3 regions of the Yersinia alsatica genome follow, and region 3 is predicted to be linked to each of the others. Evidence: predicted binding sites of a transcription regulator. Region 3 holds the regulator's gene; each other region holds the start of a gene.

Region 1 (5,737 bases), 2.0 Mb from region 3:
GGAGAGAGCAAATCAGACCAATAAATAAGAGTTATCCTCTTGGGCATTTATTGATCTGATATCCGACTTAAAGATTAGGTCTTGGATTACCGGCTAACTGGGCCAACGCTTCGGTATTCTCAATGGTGATGTACTTGCCTTTCACACTCAGAATATCGCTTTTCTGGAAACGGCCCAACAAGCGGCTGATCGTTTCTACCGTCAACCCTAAATAGTTGCCGATATCACCGCGCGTCATGGTCAGACGGAACTCACGTGGAGAGAAGCCACGTTGAGCAAAGCGGCGCGAAAGATTATAAATAAAGGCGGCCAGACGCTCTTCTGCATTCTTTTTAGAAAGCAGCAAAATCATGTCTTGATCACCTTTTATCTCGCCACTCATCAGACGCATCATCTGCTGGCGCAGATTTGGCATTTTGCCGGATAAGTCATCCAGTGTATCAAACGGGATTTCGCACACCATGGAAGTTTCCAATGCCTGAGCAAAGCTTGGGTGTTGCAAGTTACTGATAGCATCAAAACCGACTAAATCGCCCGCCAGATGGAAACCGGTAATCTGCTCATCACCTTCTTCGGTAATGGTATAACTTTTAATGGTCCCGGAACGGATGGCATACAGGGATTTGAGTTCATCACCTGCTTTAAACAGCGCCTGTCCTTTCTGAATAGGTTTTTTCCTTTCAATGATATTGTCGAGCTGGTCCAGCTCGTTTTCATTTAAGGTAAACGGAATACAGAGCTGGCTGATACTGCAATCCTGACAGTGAATTGCACAACCACCAGACTGAATACGTCGGATTACGCGTTTTTCCGGGATCATAGGGTATTCCCATTAATATTGATATGCGTCAATTTTAACATCTTTTCTTGCGTCTGATAAGAGCAACAATAGTTAGCGTGCTAAAAGATAACCCTCATGCATTAATAACCAGCGTTTTCGCTCCACGCCACCGGCATAACCGGTCAATGCACCTTGTTGCCCAATCACCCGGTGGCAGGGGACAACAATGGAGATTGGATTCAGGCCATTTGCCATCCCAACCGCTCTGGACGCTGTTGGGCGGTTAATTCGCTTTGCTAACTCGCCATAGGTAATCGTCTCACCACAGGGGATTTTGCGTAATTGATCCCAGACCTGACGCTGAAAATCAGTACCGGCGGTCTTAACCGGTAAATTATCAATAATATTGAGTTCACCGGCAAAATAGCGTTGCATGCTCTCGCTTAAACCGCCGGGATTACGTTTTTCAACCAGCGTAAAGCTATTTTTGCCGTAATGATTGTTTAGCAATTTTATCAGTCGATCATAATGATCAGTCCAATCGATGGCCCGTAACCGGTGTTCTTCATCTGCAATGAGCAACAGTTCACCCTGAGGCGTTGTCATCCTATCAATCAAAAACGTTTCCATAAGTCTCCGCTATCTTGCTGTCATTGGTTGATGAAAATCTGTAACGGTGAATATTTTACTGGCAATTATTGCATGAAAAAGAGCTTCGATAGATCACTATCCGGATGTGAAAGCAAAAAGCTGTTCTTATTGCGGCATTAATCGCATAACACAGAAAGTTTAGTTATAAGGTCGGGGTGGGCGAAGTGAGTTTTAGCCGCTAGGATGAGAGTTTGTGAACGCGGTTTGTAATCATATTGCTGGCGGAAATACTGCTGGCGAAATCCATCTAATATCAGGTAGCCCATTCATGTCCAATACCCTGTTGTATCCTCTATTACGTGATGGTGAACCGCCAGCGGCGGCTATTGAACGTCCAGCAAGTCGCTCACCTTTTATTTTACTGGCAGATCATGCCGGGCAGCGCATTCCGGCTCAGTTAGGTGATTTGGGATTACCCGCCGGAGAAATTGATCGGCACATCGGCTGGGATATTGGCTCACTGGCTACCGCGCAGCTGCTTAGCCAGTATCTTGATGCCACATTGATTCATCAGCGCTATTCGCGCTTGGTGATTGATTGTAACCGCACTCCGGGGATCGCCAGCTCTATTCCTGAAATCTCGGAGCACACGCGGATTATACGTAACATCGGCGTGACGATAGAAGAGGCCGAAGCCCGTCGTGCTGAGGTATTCCAGCCGTATCATGATTTGATTACACAAACACTTAATCGGCGTCGTGATAGCGGCCAGCCCAGTGTCATTATCTCGATGCATAGCTTTACACCCTCATTTAAAAATAACGATCGCCCGTGGCAAATTGGGACCTTATTTAATCGTAACCCGGCCTTTGCTTCGCAATTGATTGAGCTTTTACAACAAGATAGCTCGCTGAATGTCGGGATTAACCAACCTTACGCCATGACGGATGCAACAGACTTTACTCTGCCATTCCATGCCGAACGTCGGCAATTACCTTATGTGGGTATCGAGATTCGTCAGGATCTTATTACGCAACAAGCGGGGCAGGAGCAATGGGCTCATCGTCTGGCAACACTATTACCACAGGTATTAGCGACATTAAATGGCGCAAAATAAGTGGTGGAATATGTATTTCCCCGATAAATATCTGTTTTGCATCAATGATCAAATGGGACTTATGACTAGCAGCAATTAATTGGCTATTATCGACCTTAACCATCACATTTTATTCATAACATGATCCTAAGGTTGACTATCACGTGGAATCTAAGCCTGCGCGTATCCTGATCAGTGCCTGTTTAATGGGAAAACCTGTTCGTTATAACGGCAGTGCTCTGTCTGTTCATGATGAAATTATTCAACGCTGGCAGGATGAAGGGCGACTGGTTCTGGTTTGCCCTGAGTTAGCCGCTGGTATGCCGGTACCGCGCCCCCCAGCTGAAATTCAGCAAGGCAATGGCGAGGCCGTGCTACAAGGGCAGGCGCGGGTGATTGAACAATGGGGTAATGATGTTAGCCGGGAGTTTCTGCAAGGCGCTTATCAGGCATTGGACGTGGCACAAAAACACCATTGTAAACTCGCCATTCTGACAGAAGGCAGCCCATCCTGCGGGAGTAGCCGTATTTATGATGGTCATTTTAGGGGTACTCAACGTACAGGTCAGGGGGTGACCACGGCACTATTACGTCGCCACGGGATCACCGTGTTCAGCCATCTTCAACTTGAACAAGCAGATGATTTTTTGCGAAGCTGTTCACAAATCAAGGTTGAAAATTAATCAAATGTCATAAAAACACGGTACACTGTATAAATAAACAGTGGTTACGTAACAATCGTATCTTTGATCACTTAATTTTGCTTGAAACCATTAAGTCGAGGTAGCGATATGACATTTAAGATAGTTGAAAAACAACCGCAACACGTCGTCAGTATCCGGGTGGTTGGCCCTTATCATGAGACCATCCCACTAGGATTTGACCAACTTTCATCGCTCTATGCTCAGCACCAAATCCCCGGCCGAGACTGGCTAGCACTGTATTGGGATAACCCAGAAACCAATCCTCCGGCCCAATTGCGAGCTGATGTGTCGCTATCGGTCGCAGATGACTATGTCTTGCCTGAAGAGCTCAGTAATCAACTGCAATTACAAGTGATCCCCGGTGGTTGCTATGCGGTGTATAGCACTCGAGTAACAGATGATGATTACGCCAAAGCATGGGGTGAATTGTATCATCAGCATCTGCCGCAAAGTGGCTATCGCCCAGCGGACGGCGCATGTTACGAGGTTTACCTTAATGACGGCAGGAGTGATGGATATTTTGATATTGATATTTATCAATCAGTTGAGAAAGCGCAATAAAGTGCAGCAGCAGCCGGGTTAGCCAGTTCGGCTGCTGACTCAAACCATCTTTGTATTCATCTTTATTCTTTATATTGAAGCCACTGATGATAGCCAAGGCTCATTCTTTTTGCGGGTGTCTACTGCCACTTTTATCTGTCTGCATTTTGCTGCTCAGTAGTTAGAAATAGTTGGCTTAGCCAGTCACTGAAAATCCGGACGCGCGGGGAAAGCTGGCGATTATGGGGATACAGAAAAGAGACTGGCATGGAGGGCGGAGCATACTCCGGCAGTATCTCAATCAATGTTCCGTTCATTAAATCGGGTTCAATGTGATAGCGCGGCACCTGAATAATCCCTAATCCCAGCCGTGCAGCAGCCACGAAACTTTCTGCGCCACTGACCGACAAAACAGTACGTAGCTTAATTTGATGATATTCAGGGGATGAGCGGGGCGATGATGGCTGATGTGAGTTTGCTTTTGGGGGGCGCGGCAATGTGCCATGCGCACAAAATTCCAAGGGCATCAGTCCACCGGTCGCGCTTGAACGAAAGCCGACCATCTGGTGTTCTGCCAGCTGTTTTAAGCTGTATGGCATTCCATATTGTTGCAGATAACTCGGTGCAGCACAGGTGACTTGGGGTAATAGTGCGACTCGGCGGGCGACCATGTCACTGTCTTGCAAATTCCCGACACGTAGCACGCCATCAATGCCTTCACGAATCAAATCGACCAACCGGTCACCTTCACTGATAAATAATTCAATATCAGGGTATTGAGCAATAAAGTCAGGTAATTGCGGCAACACAAAATGACGGGCCAGAGTGCCTTGTACATCAATTCGCAGTAAGCCTCGCGGCTTGGCATTGGCAAACGCCATTTCAGCATCTTCAATGTCGGCAATAATGTGCAGGCAGCGCTGATAGTATGCTTCACCATCCAAGGTCGGGCTGACATGCCGGGTTGTTCGTTGCAAGAGACGAACATTTAAGCGCTTTTCCAGTTGCTTAATCGCATCGGTCACCGTAGAGCGTGGCAAATTTAAATCTTCGGCTGTTTGGGTAAAACTGCGCTGTTCCACTACTCTGGTAAACACACGCATTGCATCTATTCGGTCCACGCTATTGTTCGCTTTATTCGGATAGTATTACCGAATAATAGTGGATTATCCGAATAGGTAAAGGTGGCATTCTCTGTTTACCGATTTGGCGGCGACAGATCTCATTGGGATATGCGGCCAATCAGCGAACACTGACCATTAAACTGACCTTCAGGGGAATATCATGACGAATACAACTCAGCCCGTTGCCATTGTGACCGGGGCATCGCGCGGTATTGGTGCCGCTATAGCTGAACGCTTGGCGCAGGATGGCTATACCGTGCTTATTAATTATTCTCGGGCTGATAATGAGGCCGAAGCCTTAGTGCGCAAAATACAACAAGCGGGTGGAAATGCATTGAGCGCCAAAGGCGATATCAGTGACCCCATCGCCGTTGCTCAATTATTTACCAAAGCTGAAACGGCTTTTGGTGGTGTCGATGTGTTAGTTAATAATGCGGGAATTCTGTCTCTTAGCACGATTGCTGAGAGTGATGATGAGCACTTCGACCGCCAAATTGCCATCAACCTAAAAGGCAGTTTTAACGGAATGCGGGAAGCGGCTAAACGGCTGAGAGATGGAGGCCGTATTGTTAACTTCTCAACCAGTGTGGTGGGGCTAAAACTGGAGAAATATGCTGTTTACGCGGGTACGAAAGCCGCTGTTGAAACCATGACTGCCATACTGGCAAAAGAATTACGGGGCCGCAATATTACGGTCAACGCCGTTGCTCCTGGGCCAACAGCGACCGACCTGTTCTTAAATGGTAAATCACCTGAGCTGATTGAAAAAATGGCAAAAATGGCCCCACTGGAAAGATTGGGTACACCCGAAGATATCGCGGCGGCAGTGGCCTTTTTAGTCAGTAAAGAGGGTGGCTGGATTAATGGACAAGTTTTGCGGGCCAATGGGGGGCTGATTTAA
Region 2 (5,737 bases), 1.7 Mb from region 3:
TCGCATCAGTGCAGCATCAAAAACATTCATCCCTATTTTTATTTTTTTCATCCGCATCTCCTACATGATTATTTGGGAAAATTATATTTATTTTCTATTCTCGGCACTTTACGTTAAATCAAAAAAAGCAGGTAAACAGTGAGGGTAAATAATCATTTTTTTGAGGAGTCTTGGGGCTGAAAATTTATGTCACATAAAGTGACTATGATTGGGCTATAGCGATAAAACATCTGCGCTCGAATTTATGCTCGCATTTGTCTCATCCAAGTAGAACATGGCAATAAGCATACTTGATCCACGACTAAATACAGTAATATATCGCTACGATATTGTCAGCGCTAGCATTGATTGTTGAATGGATTGCTGGCCGTGGAATACATCCACACTCATTAGATTTAGCTGCATTGTTGGCGGGAATTAATGCGATTGCACGGGTTTGTGCATAACCGGCTATTTTATTTTTAAGGGGTGTAAATTTCTGAGGATAGGTTCCCTTTAACTAAATGAGTAAAATATGATTTTTTCTTCAGTAGAAAGAGGCCTGCAGCGTTATCTGAGTGTTCATATATTCTGTTAGGCGGAAAATTAAGCTATAAGTAATTAAGGCCAGGAAATCACAATGAAAACCCTGCATTAGCAAGGTTTTAGAGATTCTCTATTTGGGGCTGACTATATCGATGAGTTATTAATATAAGGTCAGTCTGATGGTTTGGCCTCCACTTAGAATCTATATTGCATGCCAACAGATACTGTATAATTCATATTTTCTATGCCAGCAGCATCACCACCGACATAGCCTTTATTCCCAGTGGTTCTATCGATGATTTCAGAGCCGCCTTTACCTTCCTCATACTTGCTGAGGCTTAGCTCTGTATAAACTTTGGCGTTAGGTGTTACGTAATAACCGGCATCAACAGTGGTGGAATAATAGCGTGAATTATTGCTTTTATCGTGAAAAGTAAGACTGCGAGCATAATGCTCATCATTATCTTTTGCAGTAACCCAAGGGCTAAATTTTAATAATGCATTAAATTCAAAATCTTGATAGCGATACATACCAGCCAGCCCTAAGTAGGGCATGCTAAACTGCTGATTGTAAGCTATAACTGGTGCGTCAGGAGGGATGTTACCAGTCCTTGCACCGTTATTATAGCTATAGCTCCCTCCAGATGCTGCCCAGCTAAATCTGGTTTTTTGATAACCGAATATTGTTCCAACACGATATTCAGGCGTATTTAGAACCCAGCCTTTTACATTCACATCAAACTCGTTGGCATGGTTCAGTTGTGTATTTGGATGAGTAGACCAGTGCGACCAATTAGACTGCCCTGGGGTTAACCAATCGTAGTCATCCATACCCGACGAGCTGGAGGCGAGTGATGTCCAGCCGCGGGCATTTAATGTTAACCAATTAAAGGCATCCCAAGAGATATCTCCTTTAATGATGGCTGTGTTTTTAATTTTCCAATTTAACTCACTTAACTTTTGTCCATTATCCGTGTCGTAGACATACTCTTTAGATTCGCCGCCCAAGAATCCGAGAGCGATACTGGTTTTAATACTGTCCGAATTCAAATTAATATTATTGTCTGCAAATGCAGGCGAAACTGCGGTAAATGCACTGAGTGCTACCAAAATACCCTTTATCATCACAAAAGATTCCTTGTCTTTAAATTAACTACCGCGATTCTTTCAATGAAATTACAGTTAGATACTGAAAATAGATCTCGCCTACCTAATAATCTATAAATGCTCCATGCCAGGTAAATAAAAAAGTCCAATGCCTCTAATGGCATTATTAAATATCACATCTAATTTAAACGATTAATCAATAGGCCTTATGAATGCTTTCATGAGTGTGCTGGGCTTTATTTTAATGATATTTATTGCATTAATCTGTTAGTAAAGTTGTATTCATAAACTGAATGCATTTATTACTCACCGCCTTAGAGCAAAGGCCAGCAGGTTTCAATTGCAGTACCAAGGATAGGGCGGCTTTACTTTGGTTAATCAGCCAGTTGCTACTAGCTCGGTAACAAAAAATAGATATTTATGATAAAACATTAGTGAGGTCCGCAAAAAATGTATTAGTGTGATAACTGTGGTATGTAGTCAATAGCCTATATCTTGTCATCGAGACCTCGCTTCGGCGGGGTTTTTTGTTATATAGGGGGTGTCAAAACAGATAATCGGAAATACAGTTTTTAGACCAGCTGACATCGCTAACATTTTCTTGGCGCAGCGGCTACACAAGCAAACAGTTATTTTACTGAATCCTACACCGTCGTGAGATATCGCTGGCGGTGATTTATTTCTCCAAGCCGATGATTAATTTCTCGGCTTTTTTTTGTTCAACTAAAAGGTGTTTATCTATTATGTCTACAAATTCAACTTTGAAATATCCAGTAGTGTTAGTTCATGGCTTATTTGGTTTTGATAAAATAGCCGGGATTTATCCTTACTTTTATGGTGTTGAGGAGCCACTGAAAAAAGCAGGCGCAGATGTATTTATTGCCACGATTTCCGCAACCAACAGTAACGAAGTCCGTGGTGAGCAATTACTTAAATTTATCAAAGAAGTCATGGCAAAAACCGGGGCGAAAAAAGTTAATCTCATTGGCCACAGCCAAGGGCCATTAGCATGCCGCTATGTTGCCGCAACACACCCAGAGCTGGTGGCTTCTGTTACTTCCGTGAATGGGGTTAACCATGGCTCGGAAATTGCCGATCTGGTTCGCTCTGCCTTGACGCCTGATCGTCTTCCTGAGCAAATTGTTAACACTATCATGTCTGCTTTTGGTGCATTTGTTTCCCTGCTGAGCGGGAAGCCTTTCTTGCCTCAGGATTTTATGGAATCTATTAATGCACTGACCACAGAGAATGTCGCCAAGTTTAATACTCAATATCCACAGGGTTTACCCGAAGTTTGGGGAGGCGAAGGGAAGGAGTTTGATAATGGGGTTTACTATTATTCATGGGGAGGATATCTGGGCTATAACCCACTCACTGAAGGCATGAACAACCTCGACCCACTGCACCATTCATTGGTTGCTTTATCTCTTTTGTTCACCAAAGAGCGTTACCAGAATGATGGTATGGTCGGGCGCTATAGTATGCACCTAGGTAAAGTGATTCGTTCGGATTATAAGTTAGATCATGTAGATGCCGTTAACCAAACAGCTGGCATGGTCAGTAGTGAAATTGACCCGGTTAAATTGTATGTAAACCATATTGAGCTTTTGAAATCAAAAGGCCTTTAATAAAATCAGCCCCCTCTCTAACCGGAGGGGGTTAATGACTTATTAGATATCATGCTATCTATTGTGTCTCAGATCCTTTAACTAAATTCTTTCAGATTTCAACGCGTTTGGCTTGGTAGCTAACAAGCCGCTTGATCTGTGCCTACAATTCGAAATACTGTATATAAAAACAGTATTGATGATGTGGCAGCCGTTTTATTTAAGGTTCTAGTGGGGGAGCGTTCAAGCCACTAGGTGTTTGTGGAGAATTAACAAGATATGGTCCAAATGAGTGCATATGGGAATCCCGCTGCGGATTACACAGAACGACCACTGGATCTGAATGAGTTATGTATTGCTCACCCAGCCGCGACTTATTTTGTCCGTGTATCAGGAGATTCTATGATTGGTGCGGGTATTTATGACGGCTCACTGCTGGTTGTTGACCGCAGTGTTACACCAAAGCATGGCGACATTATTATTGCGGCGATCAGTGGGGAATTAACAGTGAAAAAACTGTGTCTGCATCCGGCTGCGCAACTGGAAGCCATGAATCCAAATTATATCCCTATCATTCTGAATGATGGTGGTGATGGTTTAGAAACGTTCGGTGTTGTGAGATACGTTATTAATGAGGCTTCACATGTTTGCCCTCGCTGATGTGAATTCTTTTACGCATCCTGTGAGTTAGTATTCCGGCCGGACTTGCAGGGTAAGCCGATAGTCGTACTTTCTAATAACGATGGCTGTGTCATTGCGCGAAATCGTGAAGCGAAATTGGCTGGGGTAAAAATGGGTGAACCTTACTTCCAACTGCGCAAGCTTATTCAGCGATATGGTGTTTTTACATTCAGCAGCAACTATGAACTTTATACTGATATGTCGAATCGGGTTATGACCGTGCTGGAAGCGATGTCTCCAGTGACAGAGATCTATTCAATCGATGAGGCGTTTTTGAAGGTATCCGGCGTACAGAATTGCATAAGTTTGGAGCAATTTGGCCGAGATATTCGCCAGCGTGTATTGCAGTGTACCGGCCTTACTGTTGGTGTAGGGATAGCCCAGACGAAAACACTGGCAAAACTGGCTAACCACGCGGCAAAACAGTGGAGTAAGACCGGAGGCGTGCTGGATTTGTCCGATCCCCTCAGGCAGCGTAAGTTGCTTGCGATAACGCCAGTACAGGATATATGGGGAATTGGTCACCGTATTGGCAACAAACTGAATTCACTTGGTATTAATACGGCATTACAGCTGGCCGATATGAATTCTCAGTTTGTGCGTAAAAACTTTAATGTCGTGTTAGAGCGAACCGTCAGAGAACTTAATGGCGAGCAGTGCCTAGAGCTTGAAGAGTTTATCCCAACCAAGCAGCAGATAATATGCAGCCGATCCTTTGGTGAGAAGATCACGGATTATCAGGCTATGCGCGAGGCTATCTGCGAATATGCCGTTCGTGCTGCTGAAAAGCTGCGTGGCGAGCATCAATATTGTAGGCAGATAGCCGCCTTTATTAAAACCAGCCCGTTTGCATCTGATGGCCCATATTACGGGAATGTTGTAAGCACTAAACTGCATATTCCCACCCAAGATTCACGCGACATTATAGCCGCGGCATTAAGATGTCTTGATGCGATATGGAAAGATGGACATCGCTATCAAAAGGGCGGGGTAATGCTAGGTGATTTTTACAGCCAGGGAACTGTGCAATTGGGGCTTTTTGATGATAACCAGCCAAAGGCTAACAGTGCAGCGCTGATGGAAGTACTGGATGGGATAAATAAATCAGGCAAGGGTAAGGTCTGGTTTGCCGGACAAGGTATCCAGAAAGCATGGCAAATGAAACGCAAAATGTTATCGCCTGCCTATACAACTCGTTGGTCTGAGCTGCCCATCGTCAGCTAAGCAGGAGAATAAACAAGCAATATTGTATATCTGCTAAATATTGTTGAAACCCCGTTTAATACTTTATTGTGATCAGATTTGTTATCAACCCTATATATGTTCTGTCGCCCCCAAATAGTGAACGAATAGCAGCAAAGAAACCTCACCAAAGCAGCGAGGTTTCTTGTGAGTACAGGGAATAGCTCAGTTCGGGTTATGCATGATAACTATTAACGGACCACAAGAACGGAGCATTTTGCGTGGCGGACTACTGCCGCAGCATTTGAACCCAGTAAATAAGTCATTATGCCGGGCCGATGTGATGCAATGATAATCAAGTCTGCCCGGATTGAATCGGCAATTCTCAGGATCTCATCTTTAGGGGAGCCTGAGGCTACATGCTTTTTGATCCTATCCGCTGGAATATCAAACTTATCAATAAGTTCTGAAAGTTTGGATAATGCTTCGTTTTTAATCTGCTCTTGATCTGGAGCTTCCCCTGAATAGGCGAGCCCTAGAGAGGCATAATAAGGAAACGTCGGAATGACCGTCAGGAAATGAACGTGAGCGACATCAGTAATGTTTGCCTGTGCCTCAACATGTGCAATGACTTG
Region 3 (5,737 bases):
CGTTGACCTTGCAATACTGAACCAAAAAGGCGCGCTGTATGTTACCCGCCCGTCGCTGAATGCTTATGTCACTAATCGACAAGAGCTGGAAGCGGCCAGCCATGAGCTGTTTTCACTGATTGCCAGTGGCGCGATTAAAGTGGATGTAGCCGAGGCCCAAAAATTCCCGCTGCAAGAGGCTCGTCGCGCCCATGAAATATTAGAAAGCCGTCAGACAACCGGTTCCAGTCTGCTCATCCCGTAAAGCATATTTTCAGTAATATGATAAAAAACAAAAGGCTCCGATTAGGGAGCCTTTTGTTTTAACGCTTTCTTTGATGCACATGTAGGGGTATAGCAGGGTATTCTGTCAGAGGCATATTCACTTAAATGACGTTGCCGTTTATACAGCTATTTTATCCTCTGGCAGGGATGAAAATGTGATAACGAATCGTATCGGCTAGCATCCTAACAAGCTGATTCAGGAAAAAATACGTTTTCCCAAGAATTATCCTGACTAAACTTTCAGCCTGTGATCGCTCCCGCAAGAAAACAAAATAATCAGTAGCGCCTTACAACAGGCTTTTGCATCGAACGCCAGATCCAGACCACGACGACAGCCAGAATCAACCATGGCAACAGCTTAATCATCATCACAAATAACCCGCCCAACATCATGAAAGCAGCAGCGACCATCAAAGCGGCGAATATGCCCAACAGAGAAATACCGGTCACCATCAACATGATAAAAAAGCCGATAACAAAGAGAATTTCAAACATGGTTGGCTCCTTAATAATTGTTTGTTCCCATGCATTACATTTAAACAGGGGCTTTATCAGGAGTATTACAAGAAACGTGCCAACCTGAAAATAAGGTTAACAGATTGAATTTACAAGCTATAGATAAAACACAGCCTGCCAAAACACTGGCAGGCATGGTCAAATTGACTAACTTATAGTGAAGTTTCCTACAGCGAATTGTGCTGTGGGCGAGTCACCAGCGCGAGTGCCTGTTCTACCACGGAAACATCAGCCCCAGGTTTATGCGCATTTTCACTCAAATGACGACGCCATTGGCGCGCACCGGGGATCCCTTGGAAAATACCAAGAATATGCCGGGTTATATGACCCAAATAAGCACCACGGGACAGTTCCTGCTCGATATAAGGATAAAGTGCTTCGATAGCCTTAACGCTATCAACCACTGGCGCATTGGGATCAAACAGCTCGCGATCCACTTGCGTTAAAATACTTGGGTTTTGATAGGCTTCGCGCCCCATCATCACGCCATCAACATGTTTAAGATGCTCTTTGGCTTCAGCCAATGTTTTGACGCCGCCGTTAATGGCAATAGTTAGCGCCGAGAAATCACGTTTGAGCTGATAAACCCGCTCATAATCCAGTGGCGGAACTTCGCGGTTTTCTTTCGGGCTCAGCCCTGAAAGCCAGGCTTTACGGGCATGAATCGTGAAAATATCACATTCACCACGTTCCGCGACGGTTTGCACGAATTCGCACAAAAATTCATAACTATCCAGTTGGTCAATCCCAATACGGGTTTTCACCGTGACTGGAATAGAAACCACGTCACGCATGGCTTTAATACAATCAGCAACTAGATTGGCTTCAGCCATTAAGCAGGCACCAAAACGGCCATTTTGCACCCGATCAGAGGGGCAACCGACATTCAGATTTACTTCATTGTATCCACGCTGTTCCGCCAGCTTGGCACAATGGGCTAAGGCTTGCGGGTCACTGCCTCCCAGTTGCAAGGCTACCGGATGGTCTTGTTCGCTATAAGCCAGATAGTCGGCTTTACCATGGATAATCGCCCCTGTGGTGACCATCTCGGTATACAGCAACGTCTGTTTGGTTAACAAGCGATGAAAGTAACGACAATGACGATCTGTCCAATCGAGCATCGGCGCGACGGAGAAACGCTGTAGGGGATAGTGTGGCTTATCTGCCTGAGTGCTGGAAAAAGTCTGAGCTTGGTGCATTTACTGTGATTTCATCGGTTATTATTGCATCAATTACCCATTGATATTGCGCATTAAACACACGAGATCAAGGGATGGAATGCGTGATTATACCATAGAACCTTGCTATGACTGCCTGAGTGATAGTTGTGCCGTAAAAAGGGAGATATTCCGGTAAATTACCAAAATTGTGACACTCCACTGCCCGGCACTTTTTCACCTATCGGTGATTAACCGTAAATATGATAAAATCTGTTCCATTCAAACGCTGCGGGATGAAACCATGAACTCAATCAATCAGGAAAAGCTGCTTGCTCAGGCTGAAAGCCTTTGCCAACAACGTAACGTCCGGCTGACACCGCAACGTCTTGAAGTATTACGCTTAATGGCACAACAACCCGGTGCAATCAGTGCTTATGATCTGTTGGATTTGCTACGCGTATCGGAACCACAAGCTAAGCCACCAACCGTTTACCGCGCATTAGATTTTTTGTTGGAGCAAGGGTTTATTCACCGCGTGGAATCAGCGAACAGTTATGTGCTGTGCCATCACTTTGAAGAGCCCACTCATACCTCTGCGCTATTTATCTGTGATCGCTGCAAAATTGTGACTGAGCGTACGACTGTCGGCATTGAAGAAGCGCTGGCGCAATTAGCGCAGCAATCAGGTTTTACCCTGCGCCATAGCGTGGTAGAGGCTCATGGCCTATGTGCTGAATGCGGGGAAGTTGAAGCCTGTGAAAGCCACGATCATTGTGATCATGACCACTCTATTGTGGCTAGAAAGAAATAGTCTCTGGCGATAAAAATCAGGCTGTCGTCCGAATGGCGGCAGCGTAATATTAAATTTATAATAATAAAATTTAATACCAACAATTTGAGTTAATAATAATATCCATAGGGTGAGATAGAAATAGAATTAGACACTTCCTTGTGTCTATCGATATGAGAATAGGAATAAATAGAATAAGGTTCGTTATTAATATCACGACTTAATAATATATATTCTATAAAGTGAGAGACCCAATTAACTTATATCGATATCAGTTTAATTCCATTTAACGCTGTTACCAGCGATATTTGCTGTGGTCTTCCCAGGCTTTAACTTCTTTCTCGGCTTGCTCTTTCTGATAGCCGTATTTCTCCTGGATTTTCCCTACCAGCTGGTCACGCTTGCCTTCTATGACCTTAAGGTCATCATCGGTGAGCTTGCCCCATTTCTCTTTCACTTTTCCTTTAAACTGCTTCCAGTTACCATCGGCTTGATCTTTATTCATAATATCTCCGTTACCTTGGAATTAGTCAGTCTATTTAATTAATCACGGTAAACATTCTCTCTTTATAACAGCAACCTTGGTTTAAATTAATCACTCACAGTCATAATTTAAATTAACTCAGGTTGTTTGCTTACCGTGTGAATAACTATAGCAGCTGAGACTAATAATTAAAGCCAAGCAAATATTAATCACTATAAATTGAGCAGAGGATCAAAAATGAAAGCGGGTAATATTCAGTTAAAACAGTAAGTAATAGCTTATTATCGGATTGTTCTCAATCTCAATATAAGCATGAATATATTGGCGAGAAATTAAATAAATTGTATACCCTCCTTGCTCGAAGGGTATACATCAATAGCGAGGATCAGATCCAGTCGCCATTACGGATGACACCAACGGCCAGCCCTTCGATAGTGAAGCTTTGCTCTCGCAAATCGACAATAATTGGCTGGAACTCGGTATTTTCAGGTAGAAGCTGCACGATATTACCTTGTTTTTTCAAACGTTTTACCGTTACTTCATCATCAATACGCGCAACAACCACTTGCCCGTTACGTACATCTTGTGTTTTATGTACCGCCAACAGGTCGCCATCCAGAATACCGATATCTCTCATCGACATTCCATTCACCCGCAATAGAAAATCTGCACTTGGCTTAAACATGGATGGGTCAACTTTGTAGTGCCCTTCGATATGCTGCTGTGCTAGCAGTGGTTCACCCGCGGCCACGCGGCCAATCAGCGGCAAACCATCTTCTTCTTCCATCAGTAAACGAATACCACGGGAAGCGCCAGAGACAATCTCAATAACACCCTTGCGGGCCAGTGCTTTTAAATGCTCTTCAGCGGCGTTAGGAGAGCGGAATCCCAGACGCTGCGCAATTTCGGCACGGGTCGGCGGCATACCTGTTTGCGCTAAGTGATCGCGCACCAGGTCATAAACCTCTTGCTGTCTGGTAGTAAGTGCTTTCATTTCGCCCCCTGTTTGTTTATACAGTCTTGCTGTGAGTATATACAGGTAAGCCGGTATTGGGAACCAAAGAGTGAATAAAAACAGGGATTAATCACAGCTTATTTTTATCGTATTACTCGCTATGCTTAAGGTCATCGGTGTGATGGGGGACATAACTAACCAGCATGCTGCCAAAGTACGGTTACCCATATAAATAGCGCTAACAGAATGGCGAGAAACACTGCGGCGGAGCCCATATCTTTGGCCCGGCCTGAAAGTTCATGAAACTCACTGCCAATACGATCGACCACGGCTTCAATGGCACTGTTGATCACCTCAACAATGATCACTAACACCACACTGCCAACCAATAAAATACGCGCTAAAGCATCTACATCCAACCAGAAGGCCAGTATGATAGCCAGTATGGCAGCCACGGCTTCTTGGCGAAAAGCCGCCTCATTTTTCCAGGCAGCACTTAAGCCTTTCACAGAATAACCGGTCGCTTTAAAGATTCGAGTTAGCCCTGTTGATTGATTCGCCATGATTTATTGCCTTTATCTTAAGTTAATGATGATTTTTGCCGCTTTCTGTTGTCTTATCACCACAGATCTCAAAACCAGTTTCTGGTATCCTTGCGACGAATTGCTAACAAGAGGCTTCATGTAGTTATGTCAGGTTGGCGTAAAATATATTATAAGTTACTGAATTTACCACTTAAATTGTTGGTAAAAAGCAAGGTTATTCCGGCAGATCCTGTGACTGAGTTAGGGTTAGACCCTTCTCGTCCTATTCTGTACGTTTTGCCTTACAATTCTAAGGCCGATTTGCTGACTTTGCGAGCACAGTGTCAGGCACAAGATCTACCCGACCCATTGATTCCATTGGAAATTGATGGTGTACAGCTGCCTAGCCATGTGTTTATCGATAATGGCCCGAGGGTCTTTCGTTATTACGCACCTAAGCAGGAATCGGTAAAAATATTCCACGATTATCTGGATCTGCACCGTAATAATCCAGCGCTGGATATCCAAATGCTGCCGGTTTCGGTGATGTTTGGTCGTTCTCCTGGGCGCGAAGGCCATGGTACACCACATCTGCGTGTACTGAATGGTGTGCAGAAATTCTTTGCCGTATTGTGGCTGGGCCGCGATAGTTTTGTGCGTTTCTCGACCACAGTATCATTGCGCCGAATGGCCAGTGAGCATGGTACCGATAAAACTATCGCCCATAAGTTGGCACGCGTCGCGCGGATGCACTTCTCTCGCCAGCGTCTGGCCGCAGTAGGCCCAAGCTTGCCGGATCGTCAAGACCTATTCAAAAAGCTGCTGGCTTCCAAGGCGATTGAAAAAGCCGTGGCAGATGAAGCACGTACCAAGAAAATCTCCCACGAGAAAGCACAGCAAAATGCCATTACGCTGATGGAAGAAATTGCCGCAGACTTCTCTTATGAAGCCGTGCGTCTGTCTGACAGGGTACTGAGCTGGACGTGGAACCGTTTGTATCAGGGTATTAACGTCCATAATGCCGAGCGTGTGCGGCAGTTAGCG

What was found. Region 3 encodes LexA, which represses DNA repair genes until DNA is damaged. Its sites were predicted from a motif close to TNCTGTATGTACATACAGNA; they were not measured.
Region 1: sbmC (DNA gyrase inhibitor SbmC) is a predicted target of LexA. The motif match lies at 3,175-3,194, and genes of this name have one in related genera.
Region 2: umuD (translesion error-prone DNA polymerase V autoproteolytic subunit) is a predicted target of LexA. The motif match lies at 3,416-3,435, and genes of this name have one in related genera.

Annotation. Positions count from the first base shown of each region.
Region 1 covers NZ_CP104006.1:3,114,736-3,120,472, forward strand. The annotation lists gene fnr (fumarate/nitrate reduction transcriptional regulator Fnr) at 68-820, opposite strand; gene ogt (methylated-DNA--[protein]-cysteine S-methyltransferase) at 893-1,411, opposite strand; gene N0H69_RS13925 (N-formylglutamate amidohydrolase) at 1,701-2,489, shown strand; gene N0H69_RS13930 (2-thiouracil desulfurase family protein) at 2,633-3,151, shown strand; gene sbmC (DNA gyrase inhibitor SbmC) at 3,260-3,733, shown strand; gene N0H69_RS13940 (LysR family transcriptional regulator) at 3,865-4,833, opposite strand; gene N0H69_RS13945 (SDR family oxidoreductase) at 4,997-5,737, shown strand.
Region 2 covers NZ_CP104006.1:2,882,285-2,888,021, forward strand. The annotation lists gene N0H69_RS12795 (phosphoadenosine phosphosulfate reductase) at 1-51, opposite strand, end outside; gene N0H69_RS12800 (omptin family outer membrane protease) at 721-1,650, opposite strand; gene N0H69_RS12805 (lipase family alpha/beta hydrolase) at 2,376-3,260, shown strand; gene umuD (translesion error-prone DNA polymerase V autoproteolytic subunit) at 3,519-3,899, shown strand; partial or broken gene umuC (translesion error-prone DNA polymerase V subunit UmuC) at 3,883-5,144, shown strand; gene uspF (universal stress protein UspF) at 5,354-5,737, opposite strand, start outside.
Region 3 covers NZ_CP104006.1:1,136,652-1,142,388, reverse strand. The annotation lists gene N0H69_RS04940 (quinone oxidoreductase) at 1-244, shown strand, start outside; gene pspG (envelope stress response protein PspG) at 541-759, opposite strand; gene dusA (tRNA dihydrouridine(20/20a) synthase DusA) at 948-1,979, opposite strand; gene zur (zinc uptake transcriptional repressor Zur) at 2,242-2,751, shown strand; gene N0H69_RS04920 (CsbD family protein) at 3,026-3,235, opposite strand; gene lexA (transcriptional repressor LexA) at 3,600-4,208, opposite strand; gene N0H69_RS04910 (diacylglycerol kinase) at 4,364-4,732, opposite strand; gene plsB (glycerol-3-phosphate 1-O-acyltransferase PlsB) at 4,859-5,737, shown strand, end outside.